2 linked regions of the Hymenobacter tibetensis genome follow. The protein of the gene in region 2 binds, or shares a complex with, the protein of the main gene of each other region. Links are inferred from orthologs where the notes say so. Each region holds a gene or a part of one and is shown on either strand. Other genes may lie near its edges.

Region 1 (7,050 bases), 3.0 Mb from region 2 along the record:
TTCGCCCGTGTAAATCTGGCGCGGACGACCAATTGGCTCCTTGTTCTCACGCATTTCTTTCCACTGCGCAATCCAGCCGGGGAGGCGCCCGAGGGCGAACATCACCGTGAACATCTCGGTTGGGATGCCAATGGCTTTGTAGATGATGCCCGAATAGAAGTCCACGTTCGGATACAGCTTGCGGTCCACGAAATAAGGGTCGGTGAGAGCCGCTTGCTCTAATTCCTGCGCAATTTTCAGCAGTGGATCATTGATGCCCAACGCTGTGAGAACTTCGTCGGCGGCCTTCTTGATGATCTTGGCGCGGGGGTCGAAATTCTTGTACACGCGGTGGCCAAAACCCATCAGGCGGAAAGGATCGTTCTTGTCTTTGGCCTTGGCAATGAACTTGCTGGTGTCGCCGCCATCAGCCTGAATGGCTTCCAGCATCTCTACCACTTCTTGGTTGGCACCGCCGTGCAGGGGGCCCCACAAGGCGTTGATACCAGCCGAAACCGAGCCGTACAAGCTAGCATTAGCTGAGCCCACCAAGCGCACCGTAGAAGTGGAACAGTTCTGCTCATGGTCGGCGTGCAGGATAAGCAACTTGTTGAGCGCGCTCACCACCACTGGGTTGATGTCGTACTTCTCCGTAGGGAAGCTGAACATCATGTAGAGGAAGTTGGACGTGTAGTCGAGGTCGTTGCGGGGATAATTGAGAGGGTGGCCCTGCGAGTTCTTGTACGTCCAGGCGGCGATGGTCGAGATTTTGGCCATCAAACGCAGGATGTTCAGATTCATTTCCTCTGCGCTCTGGTTGGGGTCGATGCTCTTGGGATAGAACGCCGTAAGCGAGCAGATAAGGCTGCTAAGAATAGCCATAGGATGTGCCGCTGATGGGAAACCATCAAAAATCTTGCGGACATCTTCGTGCACCAGCGTATGCTTGGTGATTTGATGGCTGAACTCATCGAGTTCGGCTTTGGAAGGCAATGCGCCGTAGATAAGCAAATACGCTACTTCCAGAAACGACGATTTCTCGGCTAGTTGCTCGATAGGATAGCCGCGGTACCGCAGAATGCCTTCCTCTCCATCGAGGAATGTAATGGCGCTCTTGGTAGCGCCGGTGTTTTTGTAGCCAGAATCGAGGGTTACGTAACCGGTTTGGTCCCGCAGCTTTCCGATGTCAAATGCTTTTTCGTGTTCGGTGCCTTCAATGACGGGCAACATAATCGATTTGCCGTCGAGGATAATCTCAGCAGATTCTGCCATAGGAGAGGGGTAGAAGGGTGGTTCAGGGGCGAAGCTAAAGAATAACCAGCAAGCTGAAAAGCCAGCGTGGTAGTTGAGTTCTATACTACCGTGAGCCCCTGTATGTTGTTTAGATGTGAGAAAGTACTTGCAAAAGAAGCACAGTCCGGCAAAATACACAGTGTTCGGCCGGCTTTTTCACCCGCATTCTAGCGAACATTCGCGGTTTATTGTACGCAATAACTTGGCTTCTGTTGATAAGAGTGGGTAGGCTAGTAAGTTAGCAAGCAGTGCATCCGTAAATAGGCCAGCCAATTATATCACACATGATGCGTGCGGCACGTAGCTGCGTTGCTGTCCGCAACCAAGTGTGAAGTAGCGTAGGCAGAGGGAAAATCAACCAGAACGGGATGATGCAAGTAAAGCAGCATCTGTGTTACACTAAGCATCACCCAATGAGATACAAAACGCTAGGAAATTCCGGGTTGCAGGTAAGTGAAATTGGATTTGGCTGCATGTCGCTCGGTACCGATTACGCAACTAACCGCACCCTGTTGTATAGTGCCTTAGATCAGGGCATCACCTTCTTCGACACGGCAGATCTGTACCAGCGAGGGGCAAACGAAACCACTGTGGGCAAGGCGTTCAAAGGCCACCGCAAGGATGTAGTACTTGCCACCAAAGTAGGCAATGTATGGCGGCCCGATGGTAGCGGTTGGGACTGGGCCCCCACAAAAGCCTACGTGTTGCAGGCAGTCGAAGAAAGCCTAAAGCGCCTCGAAACGGAGTACATTGACCTGTATCAATTGCACGGTGGTACCCTCGACGACCCGCTCGATGAACTTATAGAGGCGTTTGAGCTACTTAAGCAGCAGGGAAGGATTCGGGCATACGGTATTTCGTCTATTCGCCCCAACGTTGTTCGGGAGTATGTAGAACGTGCCAACCTGGCCAGCGTAATGATGCAGTATAGCCTGCTGGATCGGCGGCCAGAGGAAAGCTGCTTGTCACTGTTACAAGAGCACCAGATAGGAGTGCTGGCGCGGGGCAGCTTTGCGCAAGGGTTGCTCGTAGGCAAGGCTTCCAAGGAATACCTAAGCTATCCAAAGGAGGTTGTAGATAGCGCCGCCGCTGCTGTACGGAGAGTGGCACAAGCCAATGCGCGTACTGCAGTGGAAGTGGCGGCACGTTTCGTGTTGCACCATCCTGCCGTGTCATCGGCAATATTAGGCATTCGCACGGAAGAGCAACTTGCCGAGGCTGTAGCACTCGCCGAAGCCCCGCCCTTAACAGCACAGGAAATGCAACTGCTTCAGCAAGCCCTACCGCCCAACACCTATGAGCAGCACCGATAAACCGTACTTAAGGTGGTGCGCTTTATTGGTGATGACGTATTGAAGGTTGGTCAGCTACTTGCCAATGCAGAACTGAGTGAAGATGCTGGTAAGAAGGTCGTCAGAGGAAATCTCACCGGTGATTTCTCCTAACGATGCCAAGGCGTGCCGGAGGTCAGCGGCGAGTAATTCGGTGCCGGTACCACTCGTGAGACCGGATAGTACGGCATCGAGGGCGAGGGTAGCGGCTTCCAGACTGCGGGCATGCCGCAGGTTGGTGACGATCGTGCTGCTGCCTGTGCGGTCTAAGCCTTCACCCCGTACCCGGGCCAGCAAAAGCTGGCGCAACTCGTCGAGGCCGTCGCCGCGGCTGGCAGCAATCAGCACGGTGCTGGGACGGGTTCGGAAAGCCGCTTGTTCTTCTTCGGAAGCCACATCGAGCTTGTTGCCGATGGCTAATATGGGAGTGGCAGGGGATAACTGAAGCGCTTCAATCTCTGCTTCAAGCTGACTAGGGCTAGTTTCCGTTAAATCAAACAGATAAATAACTAAAGCCGCTTGCTTTACCCGCTTCAAGGTCCGCTCCACGCCAATGGATTCCACTATGTCAGTGGTGTCGCGCAGGCCTGCTGTGTCGACGAAGCGGAAACGTATTCCATCTAAGCTTACTTCGTCTTCAATCAGGTCGCGGGTGGTGCCTGCCACTGCTGAAACGATAGCGCGCTCCTCGTTGAGTAGCGAGTTGAGCAACGTGCTTTTGCCAGCGTTGGGCCGGCCGGCAATAACGGTAGTCACGCCATTCTTGATAACGTTGCCTAGCTCGAACGAGCGCAGTAGACGTTGGACCAGCGCCTGTACTTCCTGAAGTAGCCTGACTAGCCCCGTACGGTCGGCAAACTCCACGTCTTCTTCTCCGAAGTCCAACTCCAACTCCAGCAGGGCCGCAAACTGAACTAGCCGCGCCCGGAGGTCTTTCAACTCCCGGGAAAAGCCGCCCCGCATCTGCTGCATTGCTACCTGGTGAGAGAGCTGGGAGTCGGCCACAATCAGGTCGGCTACCGCTTCGGCTTGGGCGAGGTCGAAGGCGCCATTCAGGAAGGCCCGCTTGGTGAACTCGCCAGCCTCGGCTAGGCGGGCCCCACGGCGCGTGAATAGCAGCAGCAACTGCTGCACGATATAGTCGGAGCCGTGGCAACTAATTTCCACTACATCCTCGCGGGTGTACGAGTTAGGAGCACGGAACAGTGAAACGACTACCTCGTCGATGATGCGGTCTTCCTCACGGATGGTGCCGAAATGGAGGGTGTGGCTGGGCTGATCGAGCAGGCGCTTTCCCGTGAATACCTCAGCTACCAAGCTAATGGCGGCGGCGCCAGAAAGCCGAACCAGCGCAATGGCTCCTGCACCGGGCGGCGTTGAAAGGGCAACAATGGTATCGGACAGGGCAGGAGGAAGAGCAGCCACGAGAAAGAGAAGGAAAAGTTGAGGCCGCGAAGGTACGCAACCAAGGGCGCGTTAAGGGATAATTGCTGAGTACCTACGCCGCGCTATTGGCATCGAGCCGTAGGGTAGTAAGTGAAAAACGCAGCCACTGGGATTAAACCATCAGGCTGCGTTTTGCTATCTAATTATGCAGATGCTTTTGATTAACCAGCTACAAACAAATTCCTCCCAACCTCAGGAGAAAGCATAAGTATAGACTTTTTGTTTATTCTGATTTCTAGTGAGTTGTCAAACTCTATCTTATCCAGTACTTCAAGGTGAGAACCTAGCTTGAGACCTACCTTATCTAGGTACTGCAAGAAGGCCGGCGAGGTGTTCTTGACGGCCATCAGCTGGCCTTGGTCGCCGGGGCAGAGGTCGGCTACGAGGCGGTTTTGGGGACGAAGCACAGCACCGTCTTCCGTTGGGATGGGGTCGCCGTGCGGGTCGAGGCGCGGGAACCCGAGGAACTCATCGAGACGGCGAACCAGCAGCGGGGAATGGATGTGTTCCATTTGCTCGGCCACTTCATGTACTTCGTCCCAATTGAAGCCCAGCTTCTGAACCAGAAACACTTCCCACAGCCGATGCTTCCGAATGGTGAGCAACGCCAACTGCCGGCCTTCCGCCGTTAGCGAAACGCCTTTGTACCGCTGGTAGTGGAGCAGGCCCTTTTCCCCAAGCCGACGCAGCATGTCTGTCACCGAGGCAGCCCGCGTCTGTAATACTTCTGCTATACCATTCGTGCTAACCTCGGAGCCCGGAGAGGCTTCGGCCAGCTTGTAAATGGCTTTCAGATAGTTTTCCTCGGTGAAGCTGGGCATTCTTTTCAAGTATGGATTTAGAATTCTGAAGTATGAAGTGAATGAAGGCCGCTAGTACAAAAAGATTGGTTAGCGTCCTTCGTTCAGAATTCTACATTCAGAAGCAACTGCTACCACTTAATCAAGGCGGAGGCCCAGGTGAAACCGGAACCGAAAGCTGCTAGACACACCAAGTCGCCACGCTGGATGCGGCCTTCCTGTAGGGCTTCGCTGAGTGCAATCGGGACGCTGGCGGCGGTGGTATTGCCGTAACGTTGGATGTTGCTGAAGATTTTATCGTCGGAGAGGCCCATTTTCTGTTGCACATACTGCGTAATGCGCAGATTAGCTTGGTGCGGGATGAGCATGTTCAGATCTTGGGGCTGGTAGCCGTTCTGATCTAGTGCCTCCTTGATTACCTGTGGAAAGCGCACCACCGCGTGTTTGAACACGTTCTGGCCGTTCATGTACGGGTACATGTCCAGCTCGTTGGCCACCACGTAGCCCACCCGGTCTTCGCGGTTGGAACCTGGCTCTTTCACAATCAATTCCTCGGCAAATTCGCCTTGCGAGTGCAGGTGCGTACTCAGAATGCCATGTCCCTCGCGGGTGCTGGGGCGTAGAATCACAGCCCCTGCGCCGTCACCGAAGATAACCGATACGCCGCGGCCCCGGGTGGTTTTGTCGAGGCCGGAAGAGTGAATCTCAGAGCCTACTACCAGCACGGTGTCGTACATGCCGGTGCGAACGAACTGGTCGGCCATGCTCAACGCGTATACGAAACCCGAGCACTGATTGCGCACGTCGAAAGCCGGGATGGGAGCCTTGATGCCTAGTTCGCGTTGGAGCAGTACACCAGAGCCAGGGAAGAAATAGTCGGGCGAGAGCGTAGCAAAAACGATCATCTGCACATCGTCGGGGGTGAGGCCAGCCATTTCCAAGGCTTTGCGCGCGGCGGCGGCTCCCATGTTGGCCGTGGTATCTTTGCCTTCCTCGAACCAGCGGCGTTCCTGGATGCCGGTGCGCTCTTGAATCCATTCATCAGTCGTTTCCATGAGCGTAGTGAGGTCGGCGTTGGTAACCACGCGGCTAGGCACGTAGTGGCCGACGCCAGCAATTTCGGAATGGCGAAGAGTGGACATAGAGAGGTAGGTTTGGGAGAGAGAGACGAAGAGACGAAGAAAAGGTGCCGAAGGTACTAAAAACCCGCAGTGCTGCTTTGTAAACGGCCGGCAAAGGTCGGCAGTTACCAGATGGAATCCATCAGCCCCCATAATTTTGTGTGTTCCGATGCCCAGAAAGCTTCTGTCGGGACGCCGCGAGGGTAAAAAACGAGCTTCTCTACCTGCTCCAGCAAGGTGCGGGCTGCTGCTGCTATATCCCGCCCATCAACTACTATCCCGGCTTGGTGGCGACGGATGCTGGCCTCCCACAACGGGTTCTTGGGCACAACCATGGGCAAGCCGTGCGCCAAGTACTCGAATAGCTTGGTGGGCCGGCAGCGCTGGGTGCTAGGGTGGGGCTGGTAAAGAAGTAAGCCTACGTGGCTGCGCTGAATTTCAGTTACAATGGCAGTGTGCGCAACGGGAGCGGTGTCTTCCATCAGCAAGCGTAGCCAGGGTGGGTGGGTTAGCTGCAACTGCCGCAACTCCAGCAAAAGACTGGGCTGCTGACAAAAGCCGATAACCGTGAGCAAGACACCACCCGGCCGGAGACGGTGCAACTCTTTTGCCAAGGCTATGGCTTCGTGAATTCCGTTGAGCACCGAGATAGTGCCCGAGTACAGCAACCGCAACGGCTCGGAAGGGGCAGGCATTGGCGGAGCCTGTTGCGTCTTGTGGGTGGTGGGCTGGTATTTGTTTTCCAACAGCACAACCCGTTCGGCGGGCACGTCTTGCAAAAACGGCAACTCGTCGGCGTAGCTTTCCTCGGCCAGAATTAGTCCGGCGGCCCGGTGGGCCGCACGGGTTTCCATCCAGCGCAGCCCCGCCGCCAGCCATTGGCGCGTAAAGCGGCCGTACACACCCTGCGTAGACACATTTAGCGCATAATTCTCTCGGATATCATACACGAACCGGCGCCCGGCACCCAGGCGCTGCCAAAGCAGCGTGAGCGGCAATAACTCGGGCGCGTGCACCACCACCAAGTTGGGCTGAAGGGAATTCAGCAACTGCCAGTAGCGGCGTTGGGCTCCCAGCCGC
Region 2 (7,083 bases):
ACGGCAAACCCGGCAAGAGCAAGAAGAAAGGCAAGCAGGCCGGTGATGGGCAAGCAGGCCGAATGGGCAAAATGCAGGAGCAACTCAACCAGCAGATTCAGCAGTTGCAGCAGAGTGGCAAGCAGGGCCGCGCGTTGAGCGAAGACTTGGCGAAGTTGGCGGCCCAGCAGCAGATGTTGCGGCAGGCGCTCCAAGAGTTGGAAAAACAACAAAAAGGAGGGAAACCCGGCGGGAAAGACGGGAAAGGAGAGCAAGGCGGCGGTGGCACCGGCGAATTGAAAAAAATGATGGAACAAACCGAAACCGACCTCGTAAACAAACGGCTAACAGAGCAGACGGTCATGCGTCAACGCCAAATTCTGACCCGCTTGCTGGAAGCCGAGAAGTCGGCACGGGAGCGAGACCAGGACGATAAGCGTGAAGCGCAAACCGCCAAGACTCTGCCGCCCGTATTTCCACCTGCCTTCGAGCAGTACAAACGCCAGAAAGACCGCCAAACTGAACTTCTCCGTACTGTCCCTACCACACTCACGCCCTATTACCAGCGGGAAGTCAGCGAATATTTTCAGAAAATGAAATAGCGTTCCACTAAGTTTGCGCCCCGCCGTTCCTTACCCTTTCCTATGAAGCAGGTTAAAATTCAGATTCCCTCGCTTGTCGAGAACATTCGTGTTGTGGAGAGTTTCATCGACAACTCGAAGGATACCTTCCATATCGAAGACGATATTTATGGTAATATCATGGTGGCAGTGACGGAGGCCGTGAACAACGCCATCCGCCACGGTAACAAGTTCGACAAGGACAAGAACGTGTACTTGTCGCTGTACGTGGACACCGACCGAGTGAAGTTCGAGGTGGAAGACGAAGGTCAAGGCTTCGATTACACGAATCTGATTGACCCTACCGCTCCCGAAAACCTGGAAAACCCTGGTGGCCGTGGCATCTTCCTGATCCGCCACCTCGCCGACGAGGTGGAGTTCAGCAAAGACGGCCGCAACGTGCAGCTCACGTTCATGCTTTCTGCTCCTTCTGAAGCTGCCAACGCAGGCGAAGACACCACTTCCAGCACCTATCAGGCATGATCCAGCACCCGCCCGGCACCGAACACGAAATGAACAGCGGCCTCCCTCAAGACTCGCATGAGTCGCATGGTATCGAGTTTTTGGTGGAAGATGTGCCGTTCGAGCTAGCCGATGCCGAGGCGTTGGGCTCTTGGATTGAGCGGGTGATAGATGTGCACGAATATGAATTGGTGCAGCTGACCTACATTTTCTGCTCCGACGAGTACTTGCACCGCGTCAACGTCGAATACCTCGACCACGACACGTACACCGACGTCATCACTTTCGACAATGCGGACGACGCCGACATTATCGAAGGCGACATTTTCATTTCGGTGGAGCGAGTTCGTGAAAACGCGCAGCAACTTGGTGTTGCCTTCATCGACGAGTTGCACCGCGTCATGATCCATGGCGTGCTGCACTTGCTTGGCTACGCCGACAAAGATCTGATCAGCCAGACGGCCATGCGAGCGAAAGAGGATTACTGCCTCTCGCTGCGCACTTTCTAGCTAGCGCAGGTTCCTTGCTACCCTAGGCGTGGGCCTCTCTACAAAACGTCCGCTCCAAACGCGGGCGTTTTCTGCGTTGTAGCTACCCCATTGCTATATTTATACTTCTTCAACACTCCAGCGGCTATAGCTGTTCTGTAGCAGCTGCCCAGCTCGGGGACTTGGCAATTACACCCTATTCATTACCTGTTGCCTACCTGGCATAACACTATATGACCTCTTCCTACATGCCCGTTATCAGAGGCGACATGCTGGATTTCTACTTGAGCCAGGGATACTACCGCATGATTCAGGATCTGTTTACGTGTCGGTTTCTGGCCGTGAACGATGAGTACCATACCGTACACTGGCTTCGGCTGGTGCTGCCCGACGTGCGCTATGGCAGTGAGCAGCGCCGCTTACTACGCCTCAATGAGCGGTTTTCAAGCGAGATAAAACCATTGCGGCTCACGGCGGAGATAGAAGCCCTGTATGCGTTATACCGCACTTCCATCACCTTCGATGCGCCCGAAACCGTGGAGGCATTCCTGTTGGCCGGCGCAACGCACACCATATTCAACACCACCATTGTGGAGGTGCGGGATGGACAGCAGTTGATTGCCGCCGGTATTTTCGATAGTGGCGCCCGCACCATGATGGGCATTATGAATTTCTACGACCCCAGCTACCGCAAATACAGCTTGGGGAAGTACCTGATGCTGCTCAAAATCAACTATGCCATTAGCCAGCACATGGCCTATTACTATCCTGGCTATCTGGTCCACAACTACCCGAAGTTCGACTACAAGCTGTTTCCTTGCCTGGCAGCCACTGAAGTCTATGATTGCCTCAACAGCTTGTGGCTGCCGTTTTCGTGGGATGCCGTAGCCACCCAATCGGCAAGCCTGATAACGGAGTGGCAGGAAGGCAGCCTAGGCGGCTACGATATCGACTAGGCCAGCCAGCTCCGCACAAAACAGAGGATTAGTATCTATCTTTGCGCACGTTCTGAGCGGGTTGCATCTGCTTTTCCGATTTCAATTTCACCGGAATGCCCGCACCGTAGCGGGCGTTTTGCCTCTAGTATCAAGTGCCGGTTGGGAGAGTCGTTGCTACCGTTGAACGACCTGTACGGTAACTGGTGTTACCCCCGACAAACTACTTATGCCTCGCCAAGCCGGAGCTTGGCGCTACCACCATGTTTCAGCAAGAAGAATACGACGTTATTGTAGTAGGAGCGGGCCACGCGGGCTGTGAGGCCGCCGCGGCTGCCGCTAATTTGGGCTCCAAAGTCCTGCTCGTAACGATGAACATGAACACCATCGCGCAGATGTCGTGCAACCCGGCTATGGGTGGCGTGGCTAAAGGCCAGATTGTGCGCGAAGTGGACGCTTTGGGCGGCCAGTCGGGCATTATCACCGACAAGACGATGATTCAGTTTCGGATGCTGAACCGCTCGAAAGGCCCCGCCATGTGGAGCCCCCGGGCGCAGTCGGACCGGATGCGCTTTGCCGAGGAGTGGCGCAATACGCTCGAACAAACGCTAAACGTGGACTTCTGGCAGGAAGCCGTAATGGGCTTATTAGTAGAAAACGATACGGTCGTGGGCGTGAAAACCCAACTCGGTATCGAGTTCCGTAGCAAAGCGGTGGTGCTCACCAACGGCACCTTCCTGAACGGCCTGATTCATATTGGCGAGAAAAACTTCGGGGGTGGCCGCGCCGCCGAGCGTGGTAGCACCGGTATCACCGAGCAGCTCAAAGAGCTAGGCTTTGAGGCGGGCCGCATGAAAACCGGTACCCCTCCCCGCGTAGACGGCCGCAGCCTCGACTACTCGAAAATGGAAGAGCAGCCCGGCGACGAGGCACCCAGCAAATTCAGCTACCTGCCCACGCCGCCGCTGGCCAAGCAGCGCCCGTGCTACATCACCTACACCAACTCCGAGGTGCACGACATCCTGCGCGAAGGCTTCGAAAAGTCGCCGATGTTCCAGGGCCGCATCAAGGGCTTGGGGCCACGCTATTGCCCATCGGTAGAAGACAAAATCAACCGCTTCGCTGACAAGGACCGGCACCAGATTTTTGTGGAGCCGGAAGGCTGGAGTACGGTGGAAGTGTACGTGAACGGTTTTTCGAGCAGCTTGCCCGAGGACGTGCAATATCGCGCCCTGCGCAAAATTGCGGGTTTCGAGAAAGCCAAGATGTTCCGGCCCGGCTACGCCATCGAGTATGACTTCTTCCCACCAACGCAGCTTAACCTCACGCTGGAAACCAAGCAAGTACGCAACCTGTATTTCGCGGGCCAGATCAACGGCACCACAGGCTACGAGGAAGCTGCTTGCCAGGGCCTCATGGCTGGCATCAACGCCCACAACCGCGTGCACGGCAAAGACCCCTTCATCCTGAAGCGGAGCGAAGCCTACATCGGTGTGCTCATCGACGACCTCGTCAACAAAGGCACCGACGAGCCCTACCGCATGTTTACGAGCCGCGCCGAGCACCGCATCTTACTGCGCCAGGATAACGCCGACCTGCGTCTGACGCCCCTTGGTTACGCAATTGGGCTGGCTTCGGAAGAGCGGATGGAGTTGGTGCGCGAGAAAGAGCGCCAAACCAGCGAGGTGGTGGATACGCTGAAAAACTTCGCCATTGAGCCCGCCGAAATCAACGGATTGCTAACGGAACAGGGGTCGGCTACTATCACCGAGAAAACCCGTGCCATCAACCTGCTGCGCCGCCCCAACATCGAGTTGGCTACCCTCACGAGCGTGCTGCCGGGCCTTACGCTGGCCTTGGCGCCGTACGGCCCCGAGGCGCTAGAGCAAGCCGTGATTCTGGTGAAGTACGAAACCTATATCGAGAAGGAAAATCAGCAAGCCATCCGGGCCGCGGAGCTAGAAAACTTCGTAATTCAGGGCCGCCTTGATTACAAAGCCATGCCGGCCCTGTCGCACGAAGCCCGCGAAAAGCTGCTCAAAGTGCAGCCCGAAACTATTGGCCAGGCTGCCCGCATCAGCGGCGTTTCGCCCGCCGATATTTCGGTGCTCATGGTGTACCTTGGCCGATGAAACTGGGAACGGTAATTAGCTACCGTTCCCGTTTCTTGCTCCTGACGGGCATACTAACCGGGCTTGTTCTGGGTGGTTCATCAGTCGGGTTGCTTCTAGATCACCGATTTGCGGAGCGCTATTTGTGGCTAGGCTTTCTAACGCTAGGTTGCTGGCTGATGTTGGCCGTGCAAGCATTCCTTGCCGTTGTCGTTATGGTTCGTCGGCTACTAGGTCGGCGTTGGGTTTCAGCATTGGGCTGGCTTCTGTTGGTGGGTTTGGGTGCCGGAGTTTTGGGCGCAACGCTGCTACCAGTGACGGTGCTGTGCGGGGGCGGCGTCTCGGTTGGAGAACCGCCACCAGGCAATCCAGAGCAAATAGAGGCTGACCGTTTGTCTGAATTCAAGTAGCTGCCTGACTATAGCCTCAAAAGTCTATTTTTGCTAATGCAACCTAAACGGCAGCCTGATGCAAGTCAGGCTGCTTCGCTTATAGTCTGAACCTGTGTCTTACGAACGATTGGAGAAGTGCCCGGTTTGCGGCAAAACGGAGTTTCGCAACAAGCTGGTAGTGGAAGACAAATCGGTGAGCAAGGAAAGCTTTGCCATTCAGCAGTGCGAAGCGTGCAGTTTTCAGTTCACCAATCCTCGGCCCGACGCGGCCCACATTGGCCGGTATTACGAGTCCGACGACTATGTGTCGCATAACAGCGGTGCCGCGGGCGTCATCAACCAAGCCTACAAAGTAGCGCGCTTTTTCACGTTGCGGCGGAAGGTGGGGCTCATCAACAAGCTGGCGCCGCGCAAAGGCCGCCTGTTTGATTATGGCTGCGGAACAGGTCATTTTCTGGAAGCTGCCAAGAACAATGGTTGGCAGGTAGCTGGCTGGGAACCCAATGTCCGGGCCCGTGAAGAAGCCTCGCGCCGGGCCGGCCAGCCGATTGGCACCGAAAGCCTAGCTTCCTTCGAGAGCGGCAGCTTCGACGCCATTACGCTGTGGCACGTGCTCGAACACGTACACGAGCTCAATGAAACCCTTCAGCAACTGGTAAGCTTACTGAAACCCGACGGGGTACTGTTAATAGCCGTGCCCAACGTGGAAAGCCTCGATGCCCAACACTATCGGCAAGACTGGGCCGCCTACGATGTGCCGCGCCATCTCTACCATTTCAGCTTGAAAACCATGACGCAGCTGCTCAAGAGGCACAAGCTGACGGTGGTAGATACGCTACCCATGGCGCTAGATGCCTATTACGTGAGCATGCTCAGCGAAAAGCACAAAGCCGAGCGGGGAGGAGGAATCGTGTCGGTGCTGAAGGCCGGATACAAGTCCAACCAGTACGCAGCGCAGCACGAGGGCCAGTACTCCAGCTTGATTTACGTGGCCGCCAAGCGCTGATTGTAGATGGGGCTGCCAGCTAGATACGTATTTGGGTCGTTGCTGGCACTGCCCCTCCATGCTGGTGGGGTAGGGGAGGGCCACCCGTCTGACGCCGGCGCAACAGCCACTGCCGCATATACTCGGCAGCATACGCACGTTGTGGTTAGCATAGCGCCCGACACCACTCGGAAGTCACTTTCCGCGGATACCACGCGCCGCCCGGCCCTCGTTCCTGATACGACCACCGTGCCGGCTGATGAAGACCACCCGACCCGCAAAACCACTGTATGGACCGTGCTGGCCATTGCGGCACTAACTATTTCCACGCTTCTGCTTTATAATGTCCGTTCGCGCTAACCTTCTTTTTCTGCTCGCTGCTGGTGCTGGGCTGGCTGGCTGTGCTTCCATTAGTTCGCCTACCGGCGGGGAGAAGGACATTATTCCGCCCACGCTGGAAAGCTCAACTCCCCCAAATGGCAGCCGCAACTACAAAGGCCAAGTGGTGCGGTTGGTATTCTCTGAGTCGGTGCAGCTCAAAGACCTCAACAAGAACCTCATCATTTCGCCGGCCTTACCCGAAGACAACCCCTACAAACTCCGGGAAGACCGCACGTCTATTTCTCTGCTCTTCGATAAGCCGCTCGACCCGAACACCACCTATTCGTTTAATTTCGGCAATGCCGTTACCGACATCACCGAAAGCAACCCGGCAACGAATGTTGTAGTGAGCTTCAGCACGGGCGCCGTGCTTGATTCGGGCGCCGTGCGTGGCAGCGTTCGGGAGTTGCTGACCGACAAGCCGGCCGATGCGGTTTCGGTGTTGATGTACCCCGAATCCGATACGGCGGGGGTGCGCCGCGGGCGGCCTTACTACCTGGCCCGCGCCGACAAAAACGGAGCATTTGCGCTGCGTAACCTGAAAGCCGGCCGCTACCGTATCTACGCTTTGGCCGACAAAAACCAGAACACCCGCTACAACGAGGGCGAGAAGATAGCCTACCTCCCCGATTTCATTACCGTTGGCCCCCGGCCCGATTCGGTTCAGTTGCTACTAGTACGGCCCGATGCGCGCCGGCCCATCATCAACAGCCGGCAGGGCACTTTTTCG

The links.
Region 1: the proteins of mnmG (region 2) and mnmE are in contact, whole or in part, in a solved structure (PDB 9HIP), measured with the Escherichia coli proteins. The link is inferred for Hymenobacter tibetensis from one-to-one orthologs.

Annotation. Positions count from the first base shown.
Region 1 is NZ_CP094669.1:2,677,646-2,684,695, forward strand. Bases 1,835-4,721 are described here. They hold mnmE (tRNA uridine-5-carboxymethylaminomethyl(34) synthesis GTPase MnmE), read right to left. Parts: upstream 4,029-4,721; coding sequence 2,640-4,028; downstream 1,835-2,639. Other genes in these bases: MTX78_RS10685 (aldo/keto reductase), read left to right, coding at 1,835-2,585; MTX78_RS10695 (metal-dependent transcriptional regulator), read right to left, coding at 4,211-4,721. In the rest of the region: MTX78_RS10680 (citrate synthase), read right to left, coding at 1-1,251; more of MTX78_RS10685, read left to right, coding at 1,686-1,834; more of MTX78_RS10695, read right to left, coding at 4,722-4,870; MTX78_RS10700 (3-oxoacyl-ACP synthase III family protein), read right to left, coding at 4,981-5,991; MTX78_RS10705 (glycosyltransferase), read right to left, coding at 6,096-7,050. UniProt on the Escherichia coli protein: Exhibits a very high intrinsic GTPase hydrolysis rate. Involved in the addition of a carboxymethylaminomethyl (cmnm) group at the wobble position (U34) of certain tRNAs, forming tRNA-cmnm(5)s(2)U34.
Region 2 is NZ_CP094669.1:5,703,480-5,710,562, forward strand. The notes cover bases 2,262-5,181. They hold mnmG (tRNA uridine-5-carboxymethylaminomethyl(34) synthesis enzyme MnmG), read left to right. Parts: upstream 2,262-2,747; coding sequence 2,748-4,616; downstream 4,617-5,181. Other genes in these bases: MTX78_RS23040 (GNAT family N-acetyltransferase), read left to right, coding at 2,262-2,505; MTX78_RS23050 (hypothetical protein), read left to right, coding at 4,613-5,005; MTX78_RS23055 (class I SAM-dependent methyltransferase), read left to right, coding at 5,100-5,181. Outside these bases: MTX78_RS23025 (DUF4175 family protein), read left to right, coding at 1-581; MTX78_RS23030 (ATP-binding protein), read left to right, coding at 624-1,082; rRNA maturation RNase YbeY, read left to right, coding at 1,079-1,570; more of MTX78_RS23040, read left to right, coding at 1,783-2,261; more of MTX78_RS23055, read left to right, coding at 5,182-5,993; MTX78_RS23060 (hypothetical protein), read left to right, coding at 6,000-6,332; MTX78_RS23065 (Ig-like domain-containing domain), read left to right, coding at 6,316-7,083. UniProt on the Escherichia coli protein: NAD-binding protein involved in the addition of a carboxymethylaminomethyl (cmnm) group at the wobble position (U34) of certain tRNAs, forming tRNA-cmnm(5)s(2)U34.